2 regions of the Paraburkholderia sp. 22099 genome follow, and region 2 is predicted to be linked to the other one. Evidence: predicted binding sites of a transcription regulator. Region 2 holds the regulator's gene; the other holds the start of a gene.
What was found. The regulator FNR, encoded in region 2, switches genes on or off when oxygen is low (the NO sensors DNR and NnrR bind a similar motif). The targets are predictions, from matches to a motif close to TTGATNNNNATCAA.

Region 1 (8,308 bases), on a different contig from region 2:
TTCATGGCGAATTTCCTGGCGGTTCCCTGGCGATGTCGTGATGCGCGTCATACGCGCGATACGCGCGCGCTGCGCGGATCGCATCGGCGCGAAGACATAGAAGCGCTGACTCCCGGCGCGAACTATTTGGTCTTCTGCGCGCCGACTTCGGTGTCCCACTTCCTGAATGCCGCGACCATCGCGCTCGCATTCAGCGGCAACACGTGCGGGCGTTCCGCCAGCAGCTTCGCGTACTCCGGCCGGCCGTACTTCTTCAGCACGTCCTGGCTGCGCGCGGGCGCCTGTTCGACCGTCACGCCCTTGATCGCCGGACCCGGATAGAAGTAACCATCGTCATAGGTCATGGCCTGCTGCGCGGGTTCGAGCATGAAGTTCATCAGCTTGTAGAGCACCTCGATCTTTTCCTTGGGCACGCCCTTCGGAATCACCATGAAGTGCGCGTCGTTGACCCACGTCATGTTGTCGAACGCCTGCACCCTGAATTCAGCCGGCACGATGCCGAGCGCGCGAGGATTGATGTCCCAGCCGGTTACCGTGACGGTCATGTCGCGCGTGCCCTCGCCGAGTTCCTTCATGACCGCCGAGGTGCCGCCCGGATAGTAGGGAATGCATTCGTTCAGTTGCTTGAGGAACGCCCACGTCTTGTCCCAGCCGTGAATCGGGTCTTGCGGATCCTTGTCGCCGAGCACGTAGGGCAGCCCCATCAAAAACGTGCGGCCGGGCCCGGAGTTGGCCGGCCGCGCATAGATGAGCTTGTCGGGATGCGCCTTGCACCATTGCAGCAGTTGCTCGGGCGTTTTCGGCGGATCGCTGACTTTCGCGGGGTTGTATTCGAGCAGCGGACCGGCCGGCATGTACGCGACCTCGAGCCCGTAGCCTTGCGCGAGATCCTGCATCTTGCGCGGACCCGGCGCGTATTTGTCGAGCACGCCGGGGAAAGCCGCCGCATTGTCCGGCAGCAGTTTCGTCCAGAGACCCTGTTCGATGCCGGCCGCCAGCGCGTCGGTGCCGGTGAGCACGAGATCGATATCGGAGCGGCCCGCGGCCTGCATCGCCTTGATCTTGCCGGGCAACTGCGGCGCGGGCGCATTCGTGAACGTGATGTTGGCGACGAGGTTCGGGTACTTCGCCTTGAAGGCCTCGAAACCCTTTTGCGTGAGTTGAAGATCACCCGCCACGTCGACGATATTGAGCGTGACCGGATCGGCCGCGTGCGCGGCGGAGGCGAAAGCGGCGCTCGCCGCGAGACATACGGACACCAGCTTGAGCGACAACCTGCGTGAAACAGTCATTGCGTCTCCTCGCTTCTTGGTATGGAAGTCCGCCGGTCAGATGCGCTGCGGGCGGTGATCTACCAGAGGAACATAGCGAAGCGGGACTGCCGATGTCAAGCAAATACTCACGGCGGCGATTTGCTCACGAAATCGCGGGATTGTGGCTGGAATCCTTTTAGCTCAATGGTTTGCGCGCGTCATCCGAGGGCAAACCCGAAGCCCGCGGCCGGCGTTGACGAGCACTTGTCAGGCAAGTCGTCGATGCGCGCCGATGCGCGCAGACGCGCGCCGAACTCAGCCGCCTTGCACGCCCTGCGTGTTGACGTAGAGCGAATAGAGCCCGTGGCTTGCCGCCATGAAGAGCCGGTTGCGATGGCGGCCGCCGAAGCACACATTCGCGCAGCGTTCCGGCAACGCAATGTGGCCGATGGGCTCGCCTTGCGGCGTGAAAACGCGCACGCCGTCGAGTTCGTCGGTGCCCATGCCCCAGCCGCACCACAGATTGCCGTGAACGTCGACGCGAAAGCCGTCGGGCGTGCCGGGGCCAGCGTCGATCAGCACGCGATTGTTCGACAGCGCCAGGCCGTTGCCGTCGACGTCGAACGCGCGGATCTTGCGGGGCTCGCCGCGCGACTCGACGATGTACAGCACGGACTCGTCCGGCGAAAACGCGAGGCCGTTGGGTCCGAGCACGCCGTCGGCGACCACGCTGACTTCGCCGGATTGGCCGTCGATGCGATACACGCATGCCGGCAGTTCCGAGTCCTGCCGCTCGCCCTCGTAAAAGCTGTCGATGCCGAAGGTCGGATCGGTGAACCAGATCGAGCCGTCCGACTTCACGATGACGTCGTTCGGCGAATTGAAGCGCTTGCCGCGATAACGGTCGGCGAGCACGGTGATCGAGCCGTCGTATTCGGTGCGCGTGACGCGGCGCGTCAGATGCTCGCAACTGACGAGTCGGCCCTGGCGATCGCGCGTATGGCCGTTCGCATTGTTCGACGACTGGCGATAGGTCGTGACCGTGCCGCTGGGTTCGTCCCAGCGCAGGATGCGGTCGTTCGGAATGTCGCTCCACAGCAGATAGCGGCCGTCGCCGAACCAGACCGGCCCCTCGGACCAGCGCGTGCCTTGATACAGACACTCGACGGAAGCGGAGGCAAGGATCAGCGACTTGAAGCGCGGATCGAGCACGCGGACGGAGGGATCGGGATAGCGTCGGCTGTTGTCGGTCATGCTGGTGCTTTCTGGTTTCGGGTTGATGGTGTGGTAGGCATGGGCGGGCGTGGCGAGGCGCCGTCATGCATCGGCTTGTGCGAACCGCCGTTCCAACGCAAGCAGTTCCCGCGCGGCGTGCTCGATCTTCGCATGATGTTCGGGCGGCGTCGAACTGAGCAGCGGCAAAATCGGCCCCATGTCGGTGATCTTCGAGAACGTGACCGCGTCGTGCAGCACGCGGATCAACGAGATGTCGTCGCGCAAGGTTTCGAGCGGCAGGAAGGCATCGTGGAGACGCTGCGCCGTGTCCCGATCGCCGGACTTGACGGCGTGCAGCAACGCCGTGACCATGCGCGGCGCGATGCATCCCGAACCCGTGGTCCATGCGGCGAGACCGAACTCGCGCACGTGCACGAGCGCCGGCCGCTCACCCATGCCGGACACCACTTTGGTGGCCGGCACCTGTTGCAGCAGGCGGCGCAGATAAGGATCGTTCGCCGGATCGGCGCGCACGATCGCGTATTTCACGGCCAGCAGCGTGCCACGGTCGACCAGGCGCGCCAGCGTGTCGACCTCGACGTAGTCTTCGCTCTTGATGTACAGCGTGAGCGGAATGCCCGCCGTGTCGACGATGCGCGTCAGCCCCGCCTCGACGCCCTCGGACGTCGTGAAACCGCCGAGCGGCAGCACCATCGCCGTCCGATAGCGGCTTTGCGCAAGGATGCGCGCCTGGTCCAGCATTTTTCCGTAGTCGGGACCGATTGCCGGGATCACGCGCGTGCCCGGGCTCGCGGCGTCGGCGAGCAGATCGAGCAAGTCGCGGTATTCGCTGACGGCGACGTGATAAAGATTCGCGTTGCCGCCATATAGCAAGGTGCGCACGCTGCCGGCTTCGATGTGGCGAATCAGCGCCAGGTTTGCGGCGGGATCGAGCGCGTAGTCGGCGCGGCGCGCCAGCGGCGGCACGGCCATGACCGAAGCGGCGAATTCACTGTCGAGTATGGGAGATTCGTTCATGGCGCCTCAAACCCGGTGGGCAGGTAGGGGCATTGAAGTTAGCATTGGGCCCGCAAATTTGTCAAACAACTTGCAGGAATCTGAGAATGGTCAGCGAGAAAGCCGGAAACGCGTCGTTATATGACAATGAGCGGCCAAGCACACGGAGCCCCGCAAACCGGCAACGAAATCCGATATGTCGAGTGGGCAGGTATCGCCCGATTATGAAGAGGGTTATTAGCCTGAATTAGCTAATAATGCAGGCCGATGAAAAAACAGACCGGTTGCCGCGAAGAGTTTCACCACTTTTATCGGCTGGGATTCCTCGTGGCGTTCAGGGAATTTCGCATGGGCTGCGTTTCATTCGCTCCCTGGCCGCCCCTCGCAACGCCTTTATGCACATTAGATGTCGGCTTTGCGAAGTTATTTTTAGTGTTAGATTGTGAATACAAAACAGCCGGACGGAATACCGTACCGCAATTAAACCGCAACGAGACGTTGCGAGCCTGAGAGAGTTGAAAATTGCCGTTACACTTTATCGAGCAGATGGCGCCGCTGCAGAACGCCGTCGACGAAGCGGAATGGTTCAGCGCGATTGTCGGCCTTGCCGAAACATGGGGTTTCGACAGGCTTTTGATCGCGATGCTGCCGCGCCCGACCATGCGCCTGGAAGACGCCTACGTGCGCAGCACCTATGCGCCGGCATGGCGCCGCGCCTATGACGATCAGGGACTGGCTCACATCGACCCGACCGTCAGCCATTGCGCGACACGCGCCACGCCATTGATCTGGTCGCCGGACATTTTTACTACCGCCGAGCAGCAGTCAATGTACGAGGAAGCCCGCGGGCATGGCCTGCGCGCCGGGGTGACGTTGCCGATTCACGGACCCAACCAGCAAGCCGGCATGATGTGCTTCGTCAACGACAGCAACCCGACCGACGCCTTCTGGCGTCATATCGACGTTGCGTTGCCGAACCTGGTGTTATTGCGCGATCTGGTGATCGACACCGCCCAGCGCCATTTGAATACCCACACTCAGACCTTATTGCCCAAACTCACGCCGCGTGAACGTGAATGTCTGAAATGGACCGCGCGCGGTAAATCCACATGGGAAATCTCCCACATCCTGAACTGTTCGGAAGCCGTGGTGAACTTCCATATGAAAAACATCAGGACGAAATTCGGTGTGAATTCGCGCCGCGCGGCGGCCGTGATTGCGGCGCAGCTCGGGCTTATTGACCCGGGTTGAACAATGCGGCCGCGTCGCGGCTATACAGCACCCGTTCGGCCCGGCCGAGATCCGCGTCGGACACGGTTTTCGTGAAGTACAGACCCAGCAGGATCGAGACCGGCGCCGGAATCTCAGCGCCCGATTCGAACCGGCTGCCGCGCGACTGCGTCACGCCGAAGCGCGCCCAGAAACGGCGCTGGCTCTCTTTTTTCTTTTTGCGGTAAGCAATGATCAAAACGCGGTCCACGGCCGAGGGAGCCTGCGCGGGGCGCGTTTGAATATCGGTTTGCGGTTTCCAGTGATTTTCGAGGAGTTCCATTGTCGTGTCCCGTCGGTTATGTGCAGATGCTGTCTCGAATTCTGCGTTATCCGATAAGCATGCACACCTATCCAGGTAGGTAGGTAGCGCAAAGATTCAGAATGCATAAGTTTTCCTGCGTATTGGGTACCCCAACACGTTCAGGAGAACGTCATGCAAACAGCAATCCGGATTGGAATGCGGCAGGAATTCGACAACGCCGACATCAACGAAATGTACCGTCTACGAGCCCGCGTTTTTCACGGGCGTCTGGGATGGGACATCCCCACCATCGCGGGCATGGAAATAGACGGCTACGACGCACTCGGGCCGCATTACATGCTGATTCAAGGCGAGGACCGGCAGGTGCGCGGCTGTTGGCGCCTGATGCCCACCGAAGGCCCCAACATGCTCAAGGACACGTTCCCGCAATTGCTGCACGGCGCGGAGGCGCCGGTCGGCAGGCACATCTGGGAACTGAGCCGCTTCGCGATCGAAACCAGCGGCGAGGAGCAGTCGTTCGGCTTTGCCGATGTGACCATGCAGGCGATTCACGAGCTCGTCACGTTCGCGGACCGCATGGGCATCACGCGCTACGTCACGGTGACGACGACGCCGATCGAACGGCTGCTGCGCAAGACCGGCATCGAGATCAGCCGGCTCGGCGCGCCGTTGCAGATCGGTGTGGAGCGGGCCGTGGCGCTGGACATCGCGGTGAGTCCGAAAACCCGTACCGCGCTGTTCGGGCCGATCGCCGCCGCTGCTTAGTGGCTGCTTAGTGGCTGCTTGGTGGCTGCTTGGTGGCTGCTTGGTGGCTGCTTGGTGGCTGCTTGGTGGCTGCTTGGTGGCTGCTTGGTGGCTGCTTGGTGGCCGCTTGGTGGCCGCTTGGTGGCCGCTTGGTGGCCGCTTGGTGGCCGCTTGGTCGTGCCCGCTTGGTGGCAACCAAGCGGGCAAATCGCACGCCCCGGGCCGGGAACTGGACGGCCCGATGGTGCGGCGACGCAGTGCCGCTCCATGCTCCGCCCGAAACACTGCGGTGAAGCACGCGATCGTCCCAGCCTAGGAGCCGAACATCCGCTCCAGCGCATTCTCGAGATGCGCCCGCATCGCCCTTCCGGCCGCGGGCGCGTCCTTACGGCGAATCGCATCGAGCACCGCCATATGCTCGGCCTGCACGAGCCGTTGGCGCTCCACCGTTTTCACGAGCGACAGATTGCGCGACAGGTTCATGCTGAACACGATTTGCTCTTCGATAAACGACATGACCGTGATGAAAAACGGATTCTTCGATGCGCGCGCCACCGCCAGGTGGAACATGAAGTCGTCCTTTGCGCCGATACCCCGTGTTTCGATGATGCGCTCCAGTTGCTCCCACGCGTGCTGGATCGCGGCGATGTCGTCGGCGTCGGCCTTGAGCGCCGCCTGCTCCGCCGCGCCCGCTTCCGTCACGATACGAAACTCATAGCAGCGGCGGATGTCGGACAGCGTTTCGAGCGGCGCGAAACGGCGCACATCCGGATCGGGCCGCCGCGCGACCGTGGTGCCCGAACCATGCCGCGTCATGATGATGCCGTCCGCCCGCAAGCGCGCCAGGGCTTCGCGCACGGTCGGCCGCGACGTCGCAAAGCGTTCGGCCAACGCATGCTCGGTGGGCAGCCGTTCGCCTTCCTTGTATTCGCCTTCGAGAATGCGATTGAGGATGTCGCCGTAGATTTTGTCGGGCAAGCCCGTCGTTTTGCGCTCGTTCATCAGCGGGGCTGAAGCAGCTTGTCTGAGTAGGTTTCGATTGTAAGGCAAATCATGTTTCGCCCTAGCCGGCGATATGCGTCATGGATTGCGATGATGGCCGCCAGTGCTTGCTGCACGGCGCTCTCGCGTCAGGCAGCGGCGGCGTCGAATTTGACAAGTGTTTGATTTACATCCGGCCGCATGGCCGTTTTTCAGCGATCATTAAAGCTCGAAGCGGTCACGCACCGTCAAGCCGCCCGGTCCGCCAAGCGGCTGTGGCAATCCGAATCCTTCTGACACGGAGTCGATATGTACCAACGCATCCTTGTAGCGGTCGATGGCAGCCAGACCTCGCGCCGTGCGTTCGAAGCAGCGCTCGCGCTCGCCAAATCCTCGGGTGCGGTTTTGCAGCCGTTGTATGTGGTCGAGAACACGCCGTTGTACTTCGAAGCGCCGGGCTACGACCCTTCGGTTCTGCGCAATCGTCTCATCGACGAAGGCAAGGAACTCGGCGCGGAGTTCGCCAGGTTCATGGCCGCGCAAGGCGTGAAGGGCGAACTCGTGGTAACCGAAGCGTCGTCGCTCGACGACGTTTCCGCGGTCGTGCTGAAGGCGGCCGCCGATTTCAACGCCGATCTGCTGGTGATGGGCACGCACGGCAGGCGCGGTTTCCAGCGTCTGATTCTCGGCAGCGTGGCCGAGCGTTGCGTACGGCAAGCGAGCTTGCCCGTGCTGCTGATCCCATCCGCCGCGGCCAAGGAAAGCAAGGACACCGGCTCGGCGTCGTGACGCGCTTCGCGGCGCATCACGAGTGCGGCGGCGCTGCGTCGACGGCTAGAGCCGCGAGCTCCGCCTTCTCACGACGCGCGGCAATTCGCGACGCCAAACAGCGTGACGTCGCGCAAGCGACCTGACCGTGCGAACGCGTCGTTTTGCCGCTAAGCGGCGCGCATGGCCGGTGGGACAATCCGTTGTCATCCCGATCAATGGCTGCCGAACATGCTGACTCCCACCGTTGCTGCTCGCTCCACCGGCAGTGCCGAACCCGCCGCGCAATCGCCGCTGCGCGGCCGCCACATCGCGCCGCCGAGGGCGACCGCGCGCACCGCCACGCGCTGTTCGAGCTGTGCGATGCGGCAGCTCTGCATGCCTCAAGGTTTGTCGTCCGCCGAACTGTCGAAGCTCGAAACGCTGATCTGCGCCGCGCGCTCCGTGCGGCGCGGCGAAGCGCTGTATCGCAGCGGCGACCGCTTCGACAACATTTACGCCGTGCGCTCCGGCTCGATGAAAACCGTCATGGCGCATCGTGACGGCCGCGATCAGGTGACCGGCCTGCGCATCGCGGGCGAGGCGCTCGGTCTCGACGGCATCAGCGACGACGTGCATGCATGCAGCGCGCTCGCGCTCGAAGACAGCACCGTTTGCATCGTCCCGTACGACGCCCTCAAATCGTTGTGCCGCGAAAGCGGCCCGATGCAGGAGCGTTTGCATAAGCTGCTCGGCGAGCAGATCGTGCGCGAGGCCGCGCAGATGATGGTGCTCGGCTCGCTGTCGGCGGACGAAC
Region 2 (8,308 bases):
TGAAGTCGGCTACGTCGGCGACGAGATCGCCGGGCAAGCTGACATAGCCGGTACTGCCGTCGAGCGAAACGGCATTGCCTTTCTTGCCGGGCACCCGGCTCGCCCCGCCGACGAGCGTGCCGGCATGGCCGTTGCCGCTCGAATCGGCCGCGCTCGTGCCGCTCGTTTCGTCGAAGGCGAGCCACGTTTGCAGTTGCACCGCGGTGACCGCCACCGCCTCGTTCGACGCGGCCGTTTCGCCGGACGGCGTCGCGGCCGTGACGACGTAGTACCAGGTGCCGGCTGCCACGGCGCTGTCCGTGTAACTGAGCAGATCCGTGACGCCGCTCGCGATCGACGTGTAGGGACCGCCCGCCGTGCTGCCGCGCTTCACGTTGTAGCTCGTCGCATAGGCGGTCCCCCACCACGACAGGATGACTTTCCCCGCGCTGACGGTCGCGGTGAGTCCGCTCGGCGCCGCGCCGCTCGCGATCGGATCGCGCGTGCAGGTGAGGGTGCCGTAGCCGAGCTGGTCGTAACCGCCGCTGTTCGGGCCGTAGTTGCCGCCGCCGCCTTCCGGTTGAACCAGCGCCGCGAATTTCTGCGTGTACGGCGCGGCCAGGCCCTTGCGGTTGACGTAGTGGTTATAAACGAGCGCCCAGCAAGGCCGGATCGTGCCTTGAGAGGCTGTCGAGAACACCGTCTGATTGACGTTGTCGACATTGTTGTAGCGCACATAGGGCACGGTGTGATACGTCGTGCCCGATTCGATCAGGTTGCCTTTGGCGACGTATTCCGCGCCCATCAGGAAGCGGTTGTTGTCGTAGCCGTAGAGGTCCACGCCCTGGTTCCAGGCCATCTCGCAGATCGCGCCGCCGAGCGCGATGCCGAGCGTGTTGTGCCCCTGGTCGCGTCCCGATTCCTGCCATTGGCCGAGATAGCCGGGGTGCACGTAGTACACCGCGTTGAAGATCGCGCCGTTGCCCGCGCCGCTCTTGAAGTAGGACACGGCTTCGTCGAACAGGGCCTGGTCGTCGCATAGCACGCCGATCGCCATGATCGACGCCATGTTGCACAGATCCCAGTTGGCCCAATAGTGGGTCGCCTGGGTGTTGTTGTGCCGGTTGAGGAAGTCGTGATTGATCGGATAGAAGATGTTGCGCATCATCGCCTGGAAGCGCGCGAGGTCGGCGGCGGCCCAGCCCGAATACGTGCGCATGATTTCGCCGGCGTTGGCGAATTCATAGCCGTAGATGCCGGCCGCGAGATCGACATCCGTGGAGCCGCCGAGGCCGGTCAACGTCGAGGACCACGCGTTCATGATCTGCACCGACTTGTCCGCATACGCCGTGTTGCCCGTCACTTTCCAGCGCAGCGCGCACGCGTAGGCCGCCGCGATGTCGTTGAACAGCAGCGAGTAGTTCTGCGGGTGAACGCCGTCGTCGCCGCGGTAGACCACCGCTTGCGGACGCGGCGTCCATGACAGGCTCGCGTGACTGTTCGCGATCAGGATGTTCCAGCTGTCGACCCACGGAGACGCTTGCGCCGCGACCTTCTGGCTCATCCGGTCGAAGTCGGCCTGGGTATGCAGCAGGCCGGGATGCACGAATGCGCCGGATGACGCGCTGTTCGCCACGGCTTGCAGCGACCGGGGCGACGATTGCGCCGATGATTGGGTCGACGACTGCGCCGAGGTCGTCGCGGACGCGCCGCCTTCTGCGCCGCCGCCACAGGCGGACAGCGCCAACGCGCCGAGGCTGTAGAGGAAGGTGCGGCGCGACATGCCTTCGGCGATGTCCGCCTCGTTGGCGAGGCTGTCCGATGGTTCAAACCACGGTTCAGGCGAAGCTGAATTCATGTGTGCCTCTGGTGCAACGGCCTTGCTCGATTTCGCCCGCTTCATGCGCTTCTCCGCTCCTGATTGGGACGGCTCCGGGGTGGGTTCATGAACCCTTGCGGTGGCCGCCGATGGTTGGCAAACGTTTGCTCTTGCGGCCGCGATCCGTGTTGCCGGCATGCGCCGGCGAACGACATCATCGTGGCTTATTCGTGCTGCGGTTTAGTGACTCGCGATTTGCGACATACGCGTTAATTCGTATAAAACTGATTTGCCGGCATTCGCTTTCCATTCGCTTACATGAATGCGCGGCTCGTGCTGCTGCGATGAATGGAATTCGGATATCGCTCCAATCCTGTCGAGCGATAAGAGGCGCGTATCCCAAGCGCGTATCCAAGGTATACGGCCACGACGAGGGGTTCTGAAGAGCAAAGCCGGGCGCTATTTTATTGGATCGGGCCGGTCGCCGGTTTTCAATTGCATTAATACAAAGGCGCAATGAAAAAAACAGGGATTCCCTATATGGGAATCAGGATTGCCTTACACGGAAAAGCGGCCAATTGCTCCGCATGCGACGATCGCATCGAGCTTCGTGAGGGTCATCGGGGAGACGCCATGGCCTGCCGGTTTCGCGTTCTTTCCGGCGCATGCCGACTATGTTGATATCGGTCAAGCGAAATCAGCCCGCGAGAGCGATGATGTCTTCATCACTCCGTCCAGGCTCCGTGGAGGGCATCATGGTCCGCTCAGAAAGCAGAATCGTTTTTTCGGCCATTGCCGTATTCGTGGCGTTGGCGGGCATTGCTGCGTCGATCCGCGGTTTGCTGTTCGATGCGCCGCAGTTCTTCCACTACGGTGTCGCGGCCGTGATTGGCGGCGTCGCGTGCTTTGTGCTCTTGCTCAATCCGATGCGCAACGGCGATACGTAAACGTAGGATAAGCGCGGCGATCGTCACCGCGCCGCGAGCGGGTGGTCGGCGCCAGCCGGCGCTTTACGCTTCTTCGCCGGCAGCGAACAAGCCGTGTTCGGGCTGCGCCTGCTCGTTGTCGACACACTGCACATGCCAGTGGCCGGTCATCAGGAGGCGGTCGCGTTCCGCGCAGCACTGTGCGCGTCCGGTCTCGCCTTCGAACGGCCCGCTGCAGTCTTTCAGATCCAGGCCTTCGAGCACGCAGAGGGGCGTCGCGTCGCGCGGACCGCACATAAGGGTATTGCCGCCATCCACCTGCAGCGTGCCCCATTCGGGCAGATCGAGCCCGTGGTGGCCTTCGCGCGACCATTGCCGCGTGTCCTTGTCCAGCCAGAGGATTGCAAATGCCATTGGGTGGGTGCAGTCGAAGGCGTCGAGGTGGACAGTGAGGCGCATGAAAATTCTCCGAAACAGGCGGTCCGGTTCAGGCGGAGCAGACCGCGGAAGTCATGATTCAAAAGCGGGTCATTGACTCAACACCCACTGCACCAGCGTGTGCGCGTCCTCCGGGGACAGCGGGCCGCCGCGATCGGCCGGCAGCGGCATCGGCGTATCGCCCCAATGCGCCTTGCCGCCGAGCCGCAGTTTGTGTTCGAGCATGAACTGCGCATTCGGCACGTCGCGGTAGCGCTCGGCGATCTGCTGAAACGACGGCGCGAGGAACGGCGCATCGCGCGTGTGGCAAAACATGCAGTGATGCTGATCGACCAGCGCGGCCGGCTCCGGCGCGGCGTGCGCGGCGGCGGCCAGCACGAACCCGGCACATGCCACCAGACTGTTTCTGGACAGGACGTTCATGGCACGCGCTCCTTTGCGACGGGGATGAGTCCAGTGTAAGGGCGGTGATCCGGGTGCGATTGACCTCGGTCAACGAGGACGCAGGGCCTGAGTTTGACGAATCGCGCCAGGCTCCTATGCTGATGACAGGCGGGGCGACGCGACCCACGGACCGGGCCGCCTCGACGCGTGGTGCGCGATGCGCGGGTGGGCGGAGACGCCGCTTAAGCCTCGCATCCTGCGCAAGGAACCAGGTGGTGATGATGAAGATTCATTTTCCCGAGGAACGTCCGGAATATTGCGCGCGCGATCTCGTCGTCGCGTTTCCGGCCGAGGTGGATGGCGTGCGCGTGCAGTGCGCGATCACCGCGGAAGCGCTCGAGGATCATTTTGGCGCCGCGTCGCTGCGTGAGGACGATCTGATCGCCGCATTCGACTCGAACCGGCATCCGATCGAACACGCGGCAAGGCAACTGCTGAACGAAATCGGCGCCAAGCCGGTGCTCATGCACAGCGGGTATTTCCGCTTTTGCGACTGACTTCGCGTGAGGCGGCCGGGCGTGCGGCCTGTTTCAATGCGTTCGGATGCGCCGGCCGCCACCTTCGAGGAGACCCTGATGCGTGCGATGGTATTCGACGGCAGCGCGTCGTCGCTGCGTGAGCGGGATATGCCTGATCCGACGCCAGGCCCTGGGCAGATCCTGATCGATGTGCATACCTGCGGCGTGTGCCGCACCGATCTCCATCTGATCGACCATGAGTTGGAGCACCCGAAACAGCCCGTGATTCCGGGCCATGAAATCGTCGGCACGGTGGCCGAACTCGGCGCGGGCGTGACGGGCTTCGCCGTCGGCGACCGGGTGGGGGTGCCGTGGGTGGGCCGCACCTGCGGGCATTGCCGCTACTGCCTGTCGGCGCGGGAAAATCTCTGCGACGAGGCCGGCTTCACCGGTTATACGATCGACGGCGGTTACGCCGAGCGCACCGTCGCCGACAGCCGCTACTGCTTTCATCTGCCGGAGCACTACACGGATATCGAGGCGGCGCCGCTGCTGTGCGCCGGCCTGATCGGCTATCGCACCTTGAGCATGGCGGGCGACGCGCGGCGGATCGGCATCTACGTTTCGGCGCGGCGGCGCATATCGTCGCGCAGGTCGCGCGTCATCAGCAGCGCACGGTGTACGCGTTGACGCGTCCGGGCGACGATGCGGCCCGGCAACTCGCGCTGCGTCTCGGCGCGGCCTGGGCGGGCGGCAGCGATGAGACGCCGCCCGACGAACTGGATGCCGCGTTGCTGTTCGCGCCGGTCGGCGCGCTCGTTCCGCAAGCTCTGCAAGCGGTGGCGAAAGGCGGTGTGGTGGTGTGCGGCGGAATTCACATGAGCGACATTCCGTCGTTCCCGTACGCGTTCCTATGGGGCGAGCGGCGCGTGGTGTCGGTCGCCAATCTGACCCGCGACGACGGGCTCGCCTTCATGCGCATCGCGGACGAGACGCGCCTCGCGATCGAAACGACGACGTATCCGCTGACGGATGCCAACCGCGCGCTGAGCGACCTGCGTGACGGCAGACTGACGGGCGCGGCCGTGCTCAGCATTCGCTAGCGTGAGCGGTTCGGGCGCGGTCCGCGTCGCCCCGCGTTTTGCGGTGCGTTCGGGCGAGAACCGCACCGCGGATCAAACCCGGAATCACACCCGCACGAGGCCCGCGTGATCCACGATCCGGATATCCTTGCCGCGTATGTCGACCAGTCCGTCGCGCTGGAACTTGGAGAGCATCCGGCTCACCGTTTCGAGCTTGATGCCCAGGTAGCTGCCGATTTCCTCGCGTGTCATGCGCAGATGAAATTCCGCCGGCGAATACCCGCGCAGCCGCAGGCGGTCCGACATATTCAGCAGGAACGTCGCCACCCGCTGATCGGCGGACATGGTGCCGAGCAACAGCATCTGTGACGACTCGCGCACGATCTCGCCGCCCATCATCCGGTGCAGGTGCTGCTGGACGGCCTTGACCTCGCGGCACATGGCTTCGAGCAGATGGAACGGGATGATGCAGACCTTGCTGTCCTCGAGCGCCACGGCGTCGCAACTATGGTGGCCGGAGCACACTCCGTCCAGCCCCAGCGAGTCGCCGGCGAGATGAAAACCGGTCACCTGCTCGCGGCCGTCGCGATGCATGACGACCGTCTTGAACGAGCCGGCGCGCACCGCATAGATGCTCTGAAACGAATCGTTCGCGCGGTAGATGGTCTCGCCCTGCTTGATGGTCCGCGACGGGCAGATGAGCGATTCCATCCGTTGCAATTCCTCGGATGTCAGCCCTTGCGGCATGCAGATGGAGCGCATCGAGCAGGCCGTGCAACGTACCGCGTCGTTGCGCGGCGCCCGCGCGGTTGCCGGCTCGGCTGCGGGAGCGGGCGAGGCTTGCCGGGTCTTAAGCGAGGGCGACGTGACGGAATAGACGGCAACGTCAGACATGATGTGCTCCAGGTTGAGGAAGGGTGCGCGCGCGATGTTCGCCGGCGATCCGCTGGATCGCGTTGCGCGCTAGATTGAATTCGCTGGTCTTGTCGAAAAAGTAGTGAGCGCCGCTCGCGAGGCATGCGCGCCGGAACCAGGCGCCTGAACGGTTCGTCAGCACCATGACGATCACATGCGGCATGCGTTGGGCAAGCAAAGCGAGCAACTCCATGCCGGTGCCGCCGTTCAGATGCAGTTCCGTCACGACCAGATCGACCGCGCCGGCGGCGATGCCCGCGAATGCCGCGCCGGGCTCCTCGGCTTCGCCGACGATCTCGACGCCGTCGAGCGCGCCGAACAGCGCGGCGATACGGTGCCGCACCAATGCTGCATCGTCGACGAGAAAGACGCGCAGGGCGGGGTGGTCAGTGCTTGAGTTCATGGCTCGAAGTATCGGTCGCGCCGTATCTAAATGAAATCGGCGTCGAATGAACTTCGAGTAGGCGAGAGGGAGGCGCTGTAGGGCGTTTCCTACAGCGGGTGGAGTGGAGCGGGGATCGACGAGTGCGCTAAGTGGACGGAGTGCGCAATGGGCGCAATGGGCGCAATGGGCGGCTGGCGCGGCAGGTTAGAGCGGGAACGCGCGGCGGCGGGGTCCGTGCGCGTCGTGACCCGCAAGCCGATGCGAGCCGCGCGGGCGTTCAGATGTCGTCCTCGTCGCTGACCAGCTTGTGACGCATCGCATAGCGCACCAGCGCCGCATCGTGCGGCATCTGCATTTTCTCGAGGATGCGCGTCTTGTACGTGCTCACGGTCTTGGCGCTCACACACAGTTCGGCCGCGATCTCGGTGATCGTCTGACCGGTGGCGATGCGCTTCAATACGTCGAATTCCCGATCGGACAGACGCTGATGCGGCAGCAGATCGGTGGGTTCGTTCAGGCTCTGCGCGAACCGCTCGGCCATCGCGAGGCTCACGTAGACACCGCCCGCGGCGACCTTGGTCACGGCGGCCACCAGCTCGGCGCTCGCGCTTTCTTTCGTCAGATAACCGGACGCGCCGGCCTTGAACGCGCGCACCGCGTATTGCTGCTCGGCGTGCATGGTCAGCACGAGAATGCGCAGCGTCGGCTTTTCCTCCTTGATCTGCTTGATCAACTCGACGCCGTTGCGGCCGGGCATGGACAGATCGAGCACCAGCACGTCGGCGGCCCGCTCGCGGATCAGCGCGACGGTGCTCGGGCTGTCGTTCGCTTCGCCGACCACTTCGAAGCCGCTTGCGCCCTGCAGGATATGGCGCAGACCGTCGCGCACCAGCGCATGGTCGTCGGCGATCAGGACGCGGGTCATGTTTGCATCTCCTGCATTTGCACGGTTTCCGCCGGAATGGTGACGGTCAGCACGAAGCCTTCGCCTTGCGCGGTATGAATGTCGACCGCGCCGCCGAGCATGTGCGCGCGTTCGCGCACGCCGAGCAAGCCGAACGACTTGCCGGCCGGCTCGGCTGCCTGCTGCGCGCCCTGGCCGTTGTCGGCGATGCGCAGCACGAAGGTCTGTTCCGCCGCGCGCAGGCTCAGCGTGACCAGTGTGGCGTCGGCATGGCGCGCGACATTGGTGAGCGCTTCCTGCACGATGCGGAACAGCGCGGTGGCGCCCGCCGGCGTGAAGCGCGCGTCGCCGGTTTCGATGTCGCGCTCCACGTCGATGCCGTAGCGGTTGGTGAAGTCGTTCGCGAGCCATTCGATCGCGGGAATCAGCCCGAGGTCGTCGAGCATGACCGGCCGCAGATCGGCGGCGATGCGCCGCACCGAGGCCACCGTCATGTCGATCAGCCGGCGCATGCCTTGCAGTTGTTCACGCACCGGTGCGCTCGCCGACGCATCCAGCGCCTGTTCGACCGACGAGATGTCCATTTTCAGCGCGGTGAGTTGCTGGCCGAGATCGTCGTGCAGTTCGCGCGCGATGCGCGTTTTCTCGTCTTCGCGGATGTTCTGCAAATTGGCCGACAGTTCGCGCAGCTCCTCGCGCGCCTGCTGCTGCGCGCGCTCCGCCTTGACGCGTTCCGTGACGTCACGCAGCATCACCGTGTAAAGGCGCGTGTTGCCGTCGCGGATCTGCGAGATCGACGCCTCCAGCGGGAATTCCTCGCCGTTGGCGCGCGAGCCCGATAACAGCCGCTGCCTGCCCATCTGCCGGTCCGACACGCCTGTCTCGCCGAACTGCTCGACATGCCGCGAATGGGCCGCGCGAAACCGTTGCGGGATGAAGCGGTCGAGCGAGGAGCCGA

Region 1: ACTJLC_RS10155 (universal stress protein) is a predicted target of FNR. The motif match lies at 6,927-6,940, and genes of this name have one in related genera.

Annotation. Positions count from the first base shown of each region.
Region 1 covers NZ_JBQEPU010000008.1:85,819-94,126, reverse strand. Annotated here, with positions in the region: gene ACTJLC_RS10200 (ABC transporter ATP-binding protein) at 1-5, opposite strand, end outside; gene ACTJLC_RS10195 (ABC transporter substrate-binding protein) at 123-1,292, opposite strand; gene ACTJLC_RS10190 (SMP-30/gluconolactonase/LRE family protein) at 1,569-2,507, opposite strand; gene ACTJLC_RS10185 (dihydrodipicolinate synthase family protein) at 2,571-3,506, opposite strand; gene ACTJLC_RS10180 (hypothetical protein) at 3,753-3,995, shown strand; gene ACTJLC_RS10175 (helix-turn-helix transcriptional regulator) at 4,032-4,736, shown strand; gene ACTJLC_RS10170 (hypothetical protein) at 4,720-5,037, opposite strand; gene ACTJLC_RS10165 (acyl-homoserine-lactone synthase) at 5,191-5,784, shown strand; gene ACTJLC_RS10160 (FadR/GntR family transcriptional regulator) at 6,076-6,765, opposite strand; gene ACTJLC_RS10155 (universal stress protein) at 7,054-7,533, shown strand; gene ACTJLC_RS10150 (helix-turn-helix domain-containing protein) at 7,744-8,308, shown strand, end outside.
Region 2 covers NZ_JBQEPU010000028.1:63,932-72,239, forward strand. Annotated here, with positions in the region: gene ACTJLC_RS23940 (LamG-like jellyroll fold domain-containing protein) at 1-1,837, opposite strand, end outside; gene ACTJLC_RS23945 (DUF2964 family protein) at 2,554-2,745, shown strand; gene ACTJLC_RS23950 (DUF3564 domain-containing protein) at 2,809-3,183, opposite strand; gene ACTJLC_RS23955 (cytochrome C) at 3,253-3,585, opposite strand; gene ACTJLC_RS23960 (DUF1488 domain-containing protein) at 3,828-4,103, shown strand; partial or broken gene ACTJLC_RS23965 (zinc-dependent alcohol dehydrogenase family protein) at 4,182-5,167, shown strand; gene fnr (fumarate/nitrate reduction transcriptional regulator Fnr) at 5,252-6,040, opposite strand; gene ACTJLC_RS23975 (response regulator) at 6,033-6,464, opposite strand; gene ACTJLC_RS23980 (response regulator transcription factor) at 6,724-7,371, opposite strand; gene ACTJLC_RS23985 (PAS domain-containing sensor histidine kinase) at 7,368-8,308, opposite strand, start outside.